One region of the Ferruginibacter albus genome, then DNA from elsewhere that is predicted to be linked to it. Evidence: riboswitches for the same ligand, from Rfam matches in the RefSeq annotation. Region 1 holds a riboswitch; the other holds the start of a gene.

Region 1 (8,238 bases):
TTTTCGGCTGCCTTAGATACTGCGGCTGTTAAAACGTTTGATAAAGACGGATACAATGGAGATGCCATGAATGGCGCTGTTCAATTCCAGGCTACAAAAAATCTATTGCTTAAATCGTATGTTTTATACAGCCAATATAAAACCGATTTGGATGCAAGCGGTTTTGTGGATGACAAATTTTATTATGTAAAAAATGACCTGTTATCAACAGGGGGTGGTTTCCAATTTAAAAATGATGTGGTAACGCTTACAGGTAATTATCAATTCACGCAAACCAACCGTAAGTTTAACAGGGATAGTTTGGATAAAAATGTATTTGGTTATTTTATCGATAATAAATATTTCGCAAAAACAAATTTTGTTGAATTGTATGCAAGCATAAAATTAGGCGGAGGATTTACATTGTTACAAGGAGCAGATTATCGTTATGGTTCTATGAATAACGATTACTATTCTGTAAGCTCCTACGGACCTTATTCCAGTTCATTCAGCGATACTTCCATGAGTCAGGGCTCTATGTACGCTTCATTGTTGTATAATTCTAATAAATTGAATGTTGAGCTGGGCGGAAGGTTAAATGTGCATTCACGTTATGGAACCAACTACACATATACTTTCAATCCATCTTATGCAATTGATCAGCATAACAGGATTTTTGGAAGTATTGCCAGCGGATTTAAAGCACCAAGCTTGTATCAACTGTTTGTAGCTTATTATGGCAATCCTTTGTTACAGCCAGAAAAATCGGTTAACTATGAATTGGGCTTTGAACAGCAATATAAAAAGTTCAATCACCGCATTGGATTTTTCTATAGGGATATTGATAATGGTATTGATTTCAATAATGTTACTTCACAATATTTTAATTATGTAGGACAGATAGTAAGAGGACTTGAATATGAAGTGAACGTTCATCCTACAAAACAATTAAGCATTTCAGGAAATTATACGTATACAAGCGGTACGGAAAACTCTCAAAGTAGATTAACGAATAATGATACTTCATATAGCTATTTATTGAAACGCCCAAAGAACACCTTTAATATCAATGTAGGTTATCAGTTATTAAATGGCTTATATGCAAGCATCAACGGTAAATATACCGGCAGCGCTTTTGATCTGGGAGGATACCAGGTGCCTGATGTGCAATTGAACAATTATTTCTTACTAAGCTTTTACGCAGAGTATAAATTTAAAAAATACCTTACTGTTTTCGGCAATCTGAAAAACATCACAGATGCTAAATTTTCAGAAGTGTATGGATACGGTACACAAGGATTTAATTTCCTGGTAGGAGTTAAGTTCAGCTATTAATTACTTTCATTTTTTAGTTGTCCCCGGGCACAATAACCCGGGGATTTTTATTGCCTTTTTTACGGGAACGTTGCCGTAGCTTATCTTTTGCAGAAATGCGATTTTATCTATATTCGCTCCATAAATTACTTGACAATGAAAAAACTTTTGCTTCCCGTATTCGGATTACTATGTGTTGCTTACTATGGTTGTGATAAAGATGATACAACCACCAAACCTACAGCTTGTGTTAATGTAGATGTTGTTGATTCTGTGAAATTAATTCCGGTTATTTCTACATACATCACTGCGCAATTAGATTCATTAGCAGATCAATCTCAAAGAGCTGATGATAGCGTTTATTTGTATAGCAAATCAGATTCTATAGCAAAGATTGTTATTAATAACGCGGTTGCAGTAAACGATCTTACTCTTTTCAGAAGTCTCGGCGATTTAGAAGCAGTATATAATCAACCCATCTATTTTACTTATTGCGGAAGCGCTTCTAATTACAAAAGTATTTACACAGGCGATGCAGGACATATATATGCTGATACTCTTAATCAACCCAATGCAGGAACGGGCGTAAGCTTTCAGGGAAGCATCTATCCTTATGCTTATGGCTTACCTGATACATTCCGTGTAGCTGTTGTAGCTACTAATGTTAGCGATATTGGCTCGCAAGTATTGCAAAGTGTAGATGAAAAATCGTTTATCTTAAAATAGACTATAAAAATATTTGATATTTCAAAGGCTGATTCTTCAAAATCAGCCTTTTTTATTTTGTCACATTTGTCAACAACTTCTATTGAATTTGAAAACTCAGGCGGGCAGAGACTTCCGAAAAATTCAATGGTTTTTTTCAACATTTCGTTAATAAGTCCTTCACGAAAATTTAATATTGTATTGTAACGTTGTAGTGCATTTATGGTTGCGGCAAGTTTTTCAAACAAAGCCGTATTAAAAGGGAATCCGGTCGTACTCCGGAACTGTCCCCGCAGCTGTGAGTTCTTGGTAAAAGAAGGATCGTTGCAAAACAAATCTTTTACAACTTTTAATCAACAAGCCACTGTTTATGGTAGTGAGAGCTTGGTAAACGGGAAGGCAATTAAAAGATAGAATAAGTCAGAAGACCTGCCATAAATTCAAAAATCAAGAGTCATAATGCTTTCGGGTGAAGGGCAATGTACTGATACATGTCTAAGGGACTTTTTCTCTTTTGTATTCAGTGGTTTTTCTTCAAGAGCAGTTAGTTTGTTCAAGTATAAATAATTGTGCTATGCAGTACGAAAATGAGATCTTATTGAAAGAAAACAAAGACCGCTTTGTAATTCTTCCTATCAACTATCCCAAAGTGTGGGAGTTGTATAAAAAACATGAAGCGAGTTTTTGGACTGCCGAAGAAATTGATCTAAGTGCAGATCTAAAAGACTGGGCAAGCTTGAATGATGGCGAGCGTCATTTCATTTCGCATGTACTTGCTTTTTTTGCTGCAAGTGATGGAATAGTGAATGAGAACCTGGCAGTGAACTTTATGAGTGAAGTACAGTTACCTGAAGCAAGATGTTTCTATGGCTTTCAGATAATGATGGAAAATATTCATAGCGAAACCTATGCGTTGCTGATCGATACATATATTAAGAATCCCGATGAAAAGCATAAGCTGTTTCATGCTATAGATACCGTGCCCGCAGTAAAAAAGAAAGCCGAATGGGCTTTACGCTGGATCGAGAACGGAAGCTTTGCAGAAAGATTGGTAGCGTTTGCTGCAGTAGAAGGTATTTTCTTCAGTGGAAGCTTTTGTTCTATTTTCTGGTTGAAGAAAAGAGGCTTAATGCCGGGATTGACTTTCAGTAATGAATTAATAAGCAGGGACGAAGGGTTGCATTGTGAATTTGCGTGCTTATTATACAGCATGCTGCAAAATAAAATGACGCAGGACGAAGTGTATTCTATTATTAAAGATGCTGTAACGATAGAAAAAGAATTCATCACCGAAGCATTACCGGTTGACCTGATCGGAATGAATGCTAAGCTGATGCAACAATATATTGAGTTTGTTGCTGATCGTTGGTTAAGTGAATTGGGGTATGCTAAGATATACAACACTACTAACCCGTTCGATTTTATGGAGATGATCTCATTACAAGGCAAAACCAACTTTTTTGAAAAAAGAGTGGGCGATTACCAAAAAGCCGGAGTGATGAATACCACGGAAACGCAGACGTTCTCATTGGATGAAGAATTTTAGAAGTGAATAGTGAATGGTGAAAACAAAGATTTCTCCATTCGCTATTCACCATTAATATATACTAAACCATTAAACCCCATTGCTATGCATGTAATTAAAAGAAACGGTAAAACCGAGTCCGTAAAATTTGACAAAGTAACTGCACGTATAGAGAAACTTTCCTACGGCTTAAGCCCGATGGTGAATGTAATTGATGTTGCCAAAAAAACAATTGAAGGTATTTATGAAGGTGTACCTACAACGGAGCTGGATAATCTTGCGGCAGAAACAGCAGCATCATTAACGATTACACATCCTGACTACGCAATCCTGGCTTCACGTATTGCCATTAGCAACCTGCATAAAAATACAGTAAAATCGTTTTCAGCAACCATGCGTAAGCTGCATAATTATACCGATGATAAAACCGGTAAGCTTATGCCATTGATTGCAGATGATGTAATGCAAATAATAGAAGACAATGCTGACTTATTAGACAGCACTATTATATACGATCGTGATTTTGGTTTTGATTATTTTGGTTTTAAAACCATAGAAAAATCCTACCTCTTACGCATCAACGGAAAAATTGCTGAACGCCCGCAACAAATGTATATGCGTGTAGCGATCGGTATTCATAAAGCAGACATTGAAAGTGCCATCAAAACCTATCATTTGATGAGCGAACGTTGGTTTACACATGCAACACCAACATTGTTCAACGCAGGTACACCTAAACCACAGATGAGTTCTTGTTTCTTATTAACAATGAAAGAAGACAGCATTGATGGTATTTACGATACATTAAAACAGACGGCAAAAATTTCGCAAAGCGCCGGTGGTATCGGTTTAGCTATTCATAACATTCGTGCAACGGGAAGCTATATTGGCGGCACTAACGGAACAAGCAATGGCATCATTCCAATGTTGCGTGTTTTCAATGATACGGCTCGTTATGTAGATCAAGGCGGCGGTAAACGCAAAGGTGCATTCGCCGTTTATTTAGAGCCATGGCATGCAGATGTGTTCGAATTTTTGGATCTGAGAAAAAATCATGGTAAAGAAGAATTAAGAGCAAGAGATTTATTTTATGCACTATGGATCTGTGATCTGTTTATGAAGCGTGTAGAAGGAAATGGAGAATGGAGTTTGTTCTGTCCGAATGAAGCACCGGGCTTGAGCGAATGTTGGGGCAAAGAATTTGAAGACCTCTATACCAAATACGAAAAAGAAGGACGTGCAAGAAAAACAATTAAAGCACAAGAGCTTTGGTTTAAAATATTAGAATCTCAAATTGAAACAGGAACACCTTATTTGTTGTATAAAGATGCTGCCAACAGCAAAAGCAACCAGCAAAATTTAGGAACAATTAAAAGCAGCAATCTTTGTACAGAGATCATCGAATACACTTCTCCTGATGAAGTAGCGGTTTGTAATTTAGCATCTCTGGCATTACCTCGTTTTGTAATTGATGGGAAATTCGATCATCAAAAATTGTATGATGTTACATACCAGGTTACAAAAAATTTGAACGCTGTTATTGACAATAATTATTACCCTGTTGAAGAAGCAAGAAACTCCAACTTGCGCCATCGCCCGGTTGGACTGGGTGTGCAAGGTTTAGCGGATGTATTCATCTTATTGCGTTTGCCATTTGAAAGTGACCTGGCAAAGATGTTGAATAAGAACATTTTTGAAACCATTTATTTCGCTGCAATGACAGCAAGTAAAGACCTGGCAAAAATTGATGGCGCTTATGAAACGTTTAAAGGATCACCAACCTCACAAGGCATCTTCCAGTTTGATATGTGGGGTGTAACACCAAGCGACCGTTGGGATTGGGAAACACTGCGTGAAGAAGTTAAAACACATGGTGTAAGAAATTCTTTATTGGTAGCCCCAATGCCTACTGCATCTACATCGCAGATATTAGGCAACAACGAATGTTTTGAACCATATACTTCTAACATCTATACCAGAAGAGTATTGAGTGGCGAATTTATTATCGTAAACAAGCACCTGTTAAAAGACCTGGTTAGCCTTGGTTTATGGAATAATACAATGAAAAATAAGATCATTGCTGCGAATGGCTCTGTTCAAAACATCGATGAAATACCTTCAGATATTAAAGAGTTATATAAAACTGTTTGGGAGATCAAACAACGCAATATCATTGATATGGCCGCAGACAGAGGTGCTTATATCTGTCAATCGCAATCGTTGAATTTGTTTGTTGATAGTCCATCAACATCTAAATTAACTTCTATGCATTTTTACGCATGGAAAAAAGGATTGAAAACCGGTATGTATTACCTGCGTTCACAAGCAGCAACACAAGCAGTACAGTTTACGGTTGAAAAGCAAGCGAACATACAAGTAGAAATCCCAACAGCAAAAGTTAGTGCTCAGACTGAAACAACCAATGATGTAGAACCTACACAAGCTGATGGTCCGGTTTGTACCATGCAGGACGGATGTATCAGTTGTGGTTCTTAATTTATTTTTATCGATAATGAAAAAGGCTGTTCAAATGAACAGCCTTTTTGTTAGAATAACTTTTTTCCATCATTTAGACTATAGCTTCTCTTTTAATATTTTTTGCAACGAATATGGAACTTCAGAATTATGAGTTTTTCCATTCCAAATATCATATTCAAAAGAAAGATTGGGGTATTTCTTTGTATCGAAGAACTCTTTTGCCTGTTTAGTACTGTTTACTATTTTATTGAACTTTTCTTTCGATCCTGCTGTGAAATAGATATATATATTGTTAGTAAAACCGTCGTGGATTTTATTGAATTTATAAATGGAATAATTGTCAACCCACAAAGCAGGGCTCAATGCAAAATATTTTGAGAATAAATTATCATCTTTAAATAAACAGTAAAAAGCAAATAACCCACCTAATGAATGCCCGATAATAGAATTGCTATCAGTATAGGTTTTAAACTTTTTATTGATGGAAGGCACCAACTCTTCTTTTAAAAAAGAATAAAATTTTTCAGCTTGCCCATAATTTTTATTGCCTCGGACTATATTATTTTCTTTTATTGAAGGAAATATAAAATCTCTACGACGTAAAACATGATAATTGCCTATGTGTCCTATTCCAACAAAAATAGTAGCTTTTAAGCTCTCATTAAATTCGGATCCCGCAATAAGCCGTCTTAGATACTTTCCTGATTTTAAACCTGCATCGCAATAATAGACTACTTTATAAGCATTGTTAGTGTTGAAATTTTGAGGTAGTGATACATAGATATTAAAGCTATCTCCTGCATTTTTGGAGTATATTGTCTCCTTTTGAGTATTAAACTGCCCAAATGAAACCGAAGCTAAAAGCAAGTTGAAAAATAAAATAGAAATGAATTTCATCAAGGCTATATTAATTAAATTTACCTGAACTTTTTTATTGTTTTATTAATATTCAACTTTTACCAAAAACAGTGCCTGTGGCGGAACAGAAAAATCTGCTTTAGTTGAATCTTTGCTTTCAATAACTGAAATAAATTCCTCTAAGGATAATTTGCCGGTTCCTACTTTCAGCATGGTTCCTGCCAATCCACGAACCATTCCGCGTAAAAAACGATTAGCTTTTACATTATAAACGATCGTATCTTTTTCAATTAGCCATTCACTTTTAATAATGCTGCACAAAAAAGTTTTTACTTGCGTATTGCGTTTGGAGAAAGAAGTAAAATCATTATAATCAGTAAGGATATTTGCGGCTTCCTGTAATAATTCAATATCCAATTTATACGGAAAGTAAAATGCCCTGTCTGCTAAAAATGGCTCTTTATGCTGGTAAACAAAATATTTGTATTCACGACTGATCGCATCAAAACGGCAATGAGCATCCACCTTTGCTTCGTAAATTCTTTTTATTACAATATCTTCAGGAAGAATTGCATTTAAGTTATAAATGCTGTTTTCCAAAACAGATTCTTCAGGAAGATTATCTGCATCAAAATGAAAAAAATTCTGCAACGCATGCACGCCTGCATCGGTGCGTGAAGAGCCCGTCAGTTCAAAGCTTTCACGAAAAAATATTTGTAACGCCTTCTCTATTTCTGCCTGTATGGAGTTAGCATTTTGTTGGATCTGGAAGCCTGAATAATTAGTTCCTTTATAAGACAGTTCTATAAAATAACGAGGCATTTCTTATTGATTTACCAATGCTTTAAACTGGTTGATATAAGAGGATTCTGTTAACTGAGACTGCAAAGAACCAAAATTTTGCAGATCGGAAGTAAATGAATATGCCACCGTAAAGAACTTATATCTGCCGGCATCATTCAAAAATAAAACGCTTAGGTTTTTGATCTGCACGGTGTTAAAGCATTTTGTCTTAAAGACTTTTCTTGCCTGATTGATCATATCTTCATCATTCATTTCTGTTGCCATCTTCTTGCGTAGCTTATAAAAGTCTTCGTCCGATGCAATGTTTTTACAATCATTGCCTGTTATTTTATCGGTAACAACTGTTTTATCGATAGGTTTTGCAGCAGGAGTTAACGTATCTGTTTTTGCTTTCGCAACAGGAACTTCGATATCAGTAATAAACTTTTTATCCTGAGTAACAACAGAAGCTTTTGTCGCCGTTGTATCTTTTTGCTGAACTGTTTCTTCAACTTTAGTAAGGGGTTTTGGTTCTTCTTTCTTAACTATTTCTGTTGTTGGTTGAGATGGAGTAACGGCAATGCTTTTATCAGCGG
Region 2 (8,238 bases), 780 kb from region 1:
TTAAAGCGACGAACTTTGAACGGGCAGTTGTTAGCGCAATATCTTGTACCGATACAACGGTTATAAGCCATTTGGTTTAATCCTTCACTGCTGTGGTTGGTAGCGGCTACCGGGCAAACGTTTTCGCAAGGTGCATTATCGCAATGCTGACACAACATTGGCTGGAACACCACATCCGGATTTTCAACATCACCGGTAAAGTAACGATCAATACGTAACCAATGCATTTCGTGCGCAGCCTTTACCTGCGATTTTCCTACAACTGCTACGTTATTTTCAGCGGTACAAGCCACTACGCAGGCGCTACATCCTGTACAGGTAGTTAAATCGATACTCATACCCCATTTAATTCCCGGCTTATCGTGCTGAGGATAAATGGTAGCATCTTTTACAAAATCTGTATGTCCGTAAGGAATTAATTTTTCTCTTTCTTCATTTGGTTCTTTTAAAACTTCTTCAGGGTTTTTGATAAACTCTTCTAAAGTAGTTTCGTAAATAACAGGGCGACCTTCTGTAAAGCCATGCACTTGTGTTTGAGCAATAATATAAGTGTTGCCTGTTTTTTCTGCTTTTACTACAGAGGAGTAACGGCGACTGATCCCATCATACGTTACAAAAGGATAAGCGTTAAAACCTGCACCTGCAGCTGCTCTTCCTATATAGTCACTCGTGTTTTTATCATCTGCACTTTGACGACCATAACCAACAGCCACTGCGATTACACTTGGATGAACTCCCGGAATGATCAACACCGGCAATTCTCTTGAAATATTATTTAGTGTAACCTTGATCGTTGGCTTTTCTGGATGTACTTCATAAGCATCTCCCTGGCGTTGATTTTTTACAACATCAATGCCTAATAATTTTTCTGCCAATGCAGGGCTTATAACAGCATAGTTATCCCAGGTTACTTTAGTGATTGGGTCTGGCAACTCTTGTAACCAAGGGTTATTTGCCTGGTTACCGGTTCCCATTGCAATTTTTTGATACAATACCAATTCAATAGTATCTGCACCGCTAACTTTTTCAGCGCTCAATTTAGAAGTTGCTTCAGCCAATTTTGCATTGCTGAAAGTGATTGTTGTAGAAGCAACGGCTGCTACTGCAGCAGCAAGCAATGCTGGTTCAATCACACCATCCTGCAATGCTTTAAAGTAAGCATCTTCACTACCTAATTTGCTGATCCAATATGCTTTGAAATAATTGTCGTAGCTGGTATTGTTACCACTCCATTTTAATAAAGAAGTCTGGAATGGACGCGTTTTAAATAAAGGGTAAATTGTTGGCTGAAGAATGCTGTAATAACCGGTTTTAGGTTCAGCATCGCCCCAGCTTTCCAACCAATGAGGAGAAGGAGCAATGTATTTTACCAGCTCCGTTGTTTCATCCATCGTTGCATTGAACGAAACAGTTACACCAACATTTTTAAGTCCGCTGATGAATTTATCTTTTGCGTAATAATTATAAACAGGATTAACACCTTGAATGAACAACGCACCGATAGCGCCGGAATTCATGTCTGCAACCAACGCTTCAAAATCTGCGTCTATGCCTGCACGATAGTTGGAGGTTACCGACCAATCGATTGTTTTGCCATAAGCACCAATAGCTTCGTTAATTGCGTTTACAACTATCTGAATATTTACATCGTTGCTACCGCTTACTACCAATGCTTCGCCTTTGTGAGCTAATAATTGTTCAGCAGCTAAATCAATTCCTTTTTTCAACTTCGCATCGCTGATGCTTACTTCTGCACCGCCGCTTACTTTAGCTAATAAAGCCAAAGCAACCGCTGCTTTTTCAGAAGGTTTGTGTGCAAAGCGATCATCTGCGTTACTACCGGTCATACTCATGTTGCTTTCAAACTGAATATGGCGGCTTAATTCAGGCTTTTCGCCTTTTATCTTTTTAGTTTGTGCATATTGATGACCGAATTCTACAGGACTTAACCAGGTGCCTAAGAAATCAGCCGCCAGGCTCACAATTACTTTTGCATTATCAAAACGGTAAGAAGGAATTGCTTTTTTACCGTGAGTAGCTTCATTCGCCAACAACATACCGCTGTAGCTCACCGCATCGTATTGTACGTGACGGCTTCCGGCAAATTTTGCTTTAAACTCTTCAATTAATTTTAAAGTAGAGGGAGAGTTGATAGTAGAAGTTAATAATACTACAGGCTTTGCCCCGATACCAGCTATTGCATCACCCACCAATTTATCGAATGCATCAAACGTAGTTACTTCTTTAAATGTACCGCCATCTTTTTGTAAAGGAAAACGTAAACGTGTTGTATCGTATAGATCCAACACAGAAGCCTGAACAGCCGCACTGGTACCGCCTCCTGTGATCGTTGATAATTCATTTCCTTCTATCTTGATCGGACGACCATCTCTTTGTTTTACAACAACGGGAACTGCATCGCCTTCATTAATATAAGTAGAAGCATAATAGTTAGCAACACCCGGAACCACCTCATCGGACTTATGCAAATAAGGAACTGCTTTACGCACAGGCATTTCGCAGCTTGCTGCAATCATTGCTGCGGCAGTGCTGAAACCTAAATATTTAAGGAAATCTCTACGTGGTGTTTTTGCATCCAGCATCCCGGTATCTACATCCTCAAACGGCAATAGATCTTCCTTAAACTCATTCTTGTTCGACTCCTCAAAGGATTCAGTATGATTTAATTCTCCGAAACTTTGCCAATATTTTTTTTCCATATTATACTAATTCGATAATTCTTTTAATAATGTGCTAATTCGATAATGTGCTGATATGCTAATTCTTCAATTGTTAGTTTCTGCATTTTCACCAGTACATTAGCAATATTAGCTAATTAGCATATTGCTTAGTAGTGACATTTTTGACACTCCGTTCCACCGATCTTTTCAACGGTTACGCTATCGATCTTACCTGATTTTATATCGTTGTGGAATTTTTCGTAAATGCTGTAAAACTTATTGCCTTCGCCGGTTTCTTTATTGTAGAAATCCACTTTGGTAGTTCTGTGGCAATTGATACACCAGCCCATACTTAAAGGACTAAACTGGTAAACTTGTGGCATATCCTGAATTGGTCCGTGGCAGGTTTGACATTGTTGTTTACCCACCATTACGTGTTGACTATGATTGAAATAAACGTGATCAGGAAGGTTATGAATTTTTACCCATTGAATTGGTTTGCCAGGCTTGTCGTATACTTTCTTTACTGGATTCCATCCGGCATATTCATATAATTTTTGAATTTCTCCTGTAGCATCTACCTGGGAACCGTCTTCTCTTAAAATAGGTTCGCCGGTATATTCTTTAATTCCTTTGTGGCAGTTCATACAAACATTCACCGAAGGAATACCTGCTGTTTTGCTGTATTGTGCATTGGTATGACAATACAAACAGCTTATCTGGTTAACACCTGCATGTACCTGGTGAGAATAATAAATAGGTTGTTCAGGCTGATAATTTTGTTGACGACCCAAGCCAATCGCAGCATCAATTACAAAATAACCACCTATCAGGAACAATACTAAAATACCCGCCATCAGGTAAGTTTTGTTACGATAGAAAGGAACCGGTTCTGAACGGCGAATGCCTTCTTTTTCATCTGATAATTTACGAAGGCTGCTGTTTACCTGCAATAGGATAAATGCAATTACCGCTAATATGATAGTAAGAATACCGTATAATAAAGAATTGTCTTCTCCTGTTCCACCATTAGGAGTCTTTGTTGGTGCAGGTTTTTCGTATTTATCTGCCCAATCTAAAATTGCTTCAACATCTTTTTTACTAAGATTGGCTTCGCTTTGCTGAGTCATTACCGATTGAAACCTAGCTTTCAAAGCCATCGCATAAGGGTCGCTGTTTACCATTGAATTGGTATTGTAAACCCATTTATAAACCCAGTCTTTACTTGGTTCTCTATCGCGAGCTCCTTTTAAAGCCGGACCGGTAAAGTCTTCTAAAGGCCTATGGCACGATGCACAATTCGCCTTAAACAAGGCTTCACCGTCTTGCGCAAAACTTATATTAAATAGAGAAAAAGAAAAAACGAATAATAAACTTATGAACGCTCTTGTAATGATGTTTCGGTAACAACTCATATAGTTAATTCGGATGCTTGTGTGGAAAAAAATCCTATTTCGGTTGCAAAAATAAGCCAGTAAGATGATATAATATCAACATTTTTAAAAAAAATTTATCCGCATCTGGCTTGAGTTTCAGCCGATTTTGGGTTTTTTGTTAAGATGATTGTCATATTTTGGTCAACTGGTCCCGATACTCATATTTTATATTTTTTTTATGTCGGTTTTAGTTGGGAACGTTCCCGATTTCGTAAATGAATAGAACATAGATTCCTCCGATTTTTATGATTTGACAAAATAAAAATCTTCGGAAATCAGCAGTATTATAACACATCGACGTTCTATTCATCAAATTTCTGTTTCACCATTATTTAATTCACCTTTGTGCCATGTCATCATCCAGTGTTATGCATATTGCCATTTTTGCCAGCGGGGCAGGAAGCAATGCGCAAAAAATAATCGATAGGTTCAGAAGCTCATCTCACATTAAAATTGCTTTGATCGTTTGCAATAAAGAAGGTGCCGGCGTTTTGAATATCGCCAAAACCGAAAAGATCCCATCACTATTAATAAATAAAGAACGTTTTTTTAAAGGCGATGCTTATTTACCGGAATTAAAAGAACATCACATCGACTTTATAGTACTGGCAGGTTTTTTATGGAAAATTCCCCTGGCATTGATACAAGCCTATCCAAATAAGATCATCAATATTCATCCTGCATTATTACCTAATTACGGCGGCAAAGGAATGTATGGGCATTTTGTGCACGAAGCTGTAATTGCTGCTAAAGAAAAACAAAGCGGCATTACCATACATTATGTAGATGAATTGTATGACCACGGTAATATTATATACCAGGCAACCTGTGATATAGACGAAGCCGATACTCCTGATTTGCTGGCAAAAAAAATTCATGTATTGGAGCATTTACATTTTCCAAGAGTTTTGGGAGAATTGATAGAATTGCAAAATCGCAGTTAAAAAATTAACCCTTTGCTTAAATGAGTTTTTATTACACGAATTTTAGCGAATTACACGAATGAGATACCACAAAGGATTTTCGTTTTTAGGTTTTTTTCTTTTACTCATGCTCACCAATAGCAGCATGGCGCAATTCATCGTAAGTGGTAACGTGTATGACTCTTCCAAAGTTGTTCCCGTAAAAAACGTAATTGTCAAAAGCAGCTTTGGCAGTACAACAAAAACCGATTCATTAGGGCATTATGATATTATGGTGAGAGAGGAGGATTCTCTTACTTTTATTTATAATAACAAGTCTACTTTAAAATTTTCTGTTAAGCAAATACAAAACCTGGCACAATTTGATATTTCCTTACTGGTACGGGTAAACGAAAAATATAAAATATTAAAAGAAGTAAGAGTTTATAGTAATACATACCGACAGGATTCATTGGAAAACCGCATTGATAACAGAGATGTATTTGGTTATCAAAAACCTGGCATCAGCACTACCACAGACAGCTATTCCGGTGGTGCCGGATTAGACCTGGATGAGTTGATCAATGTGTTTCGCTTTAGAAGAAACCGCCAGCTGCAATCTTTACAAAAAAGACTGGAAGAAGAGGAGCAGGATAAATACATTGATTATCGTTTTAATAAACGATTGGTAAAAAGGATTACACGCTTGGACAGTGCAGAGCTGGACACCTTTATGAAGATCTATCGTCCTGATTATTTATTTACCAGCACCAGTTCTACGGTTCAGTTCTATCAATACATTCTCGATGCATCGTATCAATTTAAAAGCGAAATGCTGATGCAGAAAAAAAAGGAAGAACAATAAGTTCATCTCTCAAACAATCTTTATCCTGTATATTTGCCCCACGTTCTTTGCATACTACAATCAGATATTGGTTTCCCTAACCGGAATTAATAAGGAACCGTGTGAAAATCACGGGCTGTCGTGCAACTGTAAGTAACAAAAAAGTTTTGTCAATCAAATCCATTGTCTTGCCTAAGGCGAGATGAGAAGGAGACAAAATGTTACAAGCCAGGAGACTTGCCTATATCTTAATGACACAGCTTTCACGATATAAAGTTTGGTTGCGTATTGAAATTCTTTCCTGTAAGGGAAACGTCTGTCTATTCACCTTTTCTATTCTTTTATTGTACCGCTGTGCTGTTTGCAAATAGCATCATTAATTGTTTCACGATTTAAACAAAAAAAATGCAAACACACAATCTTGGTTATCCCCGCATTGGTAACCACCGCGAACTGAAAAAAGCCTGCGAGCAGTATTGGGCAGGCAAAATTTCTGCAAACGAATTGCAGCAAACTGCACGAAGCATTCGTGTACAAAACTGGGAAGCACAAAAGAATGCCGGCATTGATGTAATTCCCTGTAATGACTTTTCTTTTTATGATCATGTATTAGACACCTGCCTGATGGTAGGCGCTATTCCCAAGCGCTATCATGACCTGTTAATTCAAAAACAATTGTCCGAGGTCGATCTGCTTTTTGCTATGGCAAGAGGTTATCAAAAAGACGAGTATGATATTACGGCAATGGAGATGACCAAATGGTTTGATACCAATTATCATTACATCGTCCCGGAGTTTTCCATCAATCAAAGCTTTACTTTTTTTTCAGAAAAAGTTATTAATCAATTTAACGAAGCAAAGAGAGAAGGATATACTGCAAAGCCTGTTTTATTAGGCCCGGTTTCATTTTTGTTATTAGGTAAAGAGAAAGAAAAGGGCTTTCATCGGCTTGATTTGATCAATAAATTATTGCCTGTTTACAAAGAAGTAATTAAGAAATTGGATGATGGCAATGTATTTTATTTACAGTTAGATGAACCTTGCTTGTCATTAAATCTTACAGAGAAAGAACAGCAGGTATTTACAAATGTTTATAAGGAATTGCAGAAAGAGTTTTCGCATATACATTTTATTGTAGCCGGCTATTTTGAATGTTACGGAAAAAATTTACAAACAGCAGTAAGTCTTCCTGTTAAAACATTGCATTTGGATTTAGTGCGTTGTCCATCGCAGTTAGATGATATTCTAACAAACGAATTCATTCAATCGAATAAACAACTTTCATTGGGTATAGTTGATGGTAGAAATATCTGGAAGAACGATTTTGAACAATCATTGACAATCATAAAAAAAGCAATTGCAGCAATTGGTAAAGAACGCTTGTGGATCGCTCCGTCATGTTCTTTATTGCATACACCATGTGATTTAGATTTAGAAACAAACGAACTATGCCTTCCTTTAACAGTAAAAAACTGGATGGCATTTGCTAAACAAAAATTAGATGAAGTAGTAACATTAGCAAAGCTCGCAACCGACGAACCTTCTGAGCAAGCATTAAAAGCATTGGAAGAAAATAAGCTGGCAATAAAAGATAGAAATACCTCTTCATTAATTCATAAACCAAATGTAAAGTCAAGAGTTCAACATTTAACAGCAAAAGATAACCAACGTGAAAGTGTATTTGCAATAAGAAAACAATTACAACAAGAATTATTACAACTTCCATCTTTCCCAACAACAACCATCGGTTCTTTTCCTCAAACAAAAGAAGTAAGAAGCTGGAGAGCCAAATGGAAAAAGCAGGAATTAACTGATAATGAGTACAATAATCTATTAAAAGCAGAAACAGAAAAAGCCGTTCGCTGGCAGGAGGAAATTGGTTTGGATGTTTTAGTGCATGGCGAATTTGAACGCAATGATATGGTGGAATATTTCGGCGAACAATTAGCAGGATTTGTTTTTACAGAAAATGGTTGGGTGCAGAGCTACGGAAGCAGATGCGTAAAACCGCCTGTTATTTATGGCGATGTGTATAGACCAAAACCAATGACCGTTGAATGGAGTGAATATGCACAATCACTTACTAAAAAATGGATGAAAGGGATGCTAACCGGGCCTGTTACGATTTTACAATGGAGCTTTGTACGTAATGATCAGCCTCGCAGCGAAACCTGCACACAAATTGCTCTGGCAATAAGAGATGAGGTTGTTGATCTTGAAAAAGCTGGAATAAAAATTATACAAATTGATGAGCCGGCAATAAGAGAGGGCTTACCGTTACGCAAAGAAAACTGGCAGCAATATTTGGATTGGGCGGTTCGTGCATTTCGCATTTCGGCAAGTGGTGTGCAGAATAGTACACAAATACATACGCA

The links. A riboswitch is a leader RNA that binds a small molecule or an ion and turns the genes downstream of it on or off. The one in region 1 is predicted to bind cobalamin.
Region 2: linked by a shared signal. The riboswitch ahead of metE (5-methyltetrahydropteroyltriglutamate--homocysteine S-methyltransferase) and the one ahead of K9M53_RS13145 (ribonucleoside-diphosphate reductase small subunit) in region 1 are both predicted to bind cobalamin.

The regions. Positions count from the first base shown of each region.
Region 1 is NZ_CP083388.1:3,065,752-3,073,989, forward strand. Features, by position in the region: gene K9M53_RS13135 (TonB-dependent receptor plug domain-containing protein) at 1-1,314, shown strand, start outside; gene K9M53_RS13140 (hypothetical protein) at 1,450-2,019, shown strand; cobalamin riboswitch at 2,205-2,449, shown strand; gene K9M53_RS13145 (ribonucleoside-diphosphate reductase small subunit) at 2,573-3,544, shown strand; gene K9M53_RS13150 (ribonucleoside-diphosphate reductase subunit alpha) at 3,554-6,019, shown strand; gene K9M53_RS13155 (alpha/beta hydrolase) at 6,098-6,898, opposite strand; gene truA (tRNA pseudouridine(38-40) synthase TruA) at 6,944-7,681, opposite strand; gene K9M53_RS13165 (DUF4476 domain-containing protein) at 7,685-8,238, opposite strand, start outside.
Region 2 is NZ_CP083388.1:82,843-91,080, reverse strand. Features, by position in the region: gene K9M53_RS00395 (TAT-variant-translocated molybdopterin oxidoreductase) at 1-2,720, opposite strand, end outside; gene K9M53_RS00390 (c-type cytochrome) at 2,849-4,096, opposite strand; gene purN (phosphoribosylglycinamide formyltransferase) at 4,468-5,061, shown strand; gene K9M53_RS00380 (hypothetical protein) at 5,120-5,884, shown strand; cobalamin riboswitch at 5,936-6,122, shown strand; gene metE (5-methyltetrahydropteroyltriglutamate--homocysteine S-methyltransferase) at 6,269-8,238, shown strand, end outside.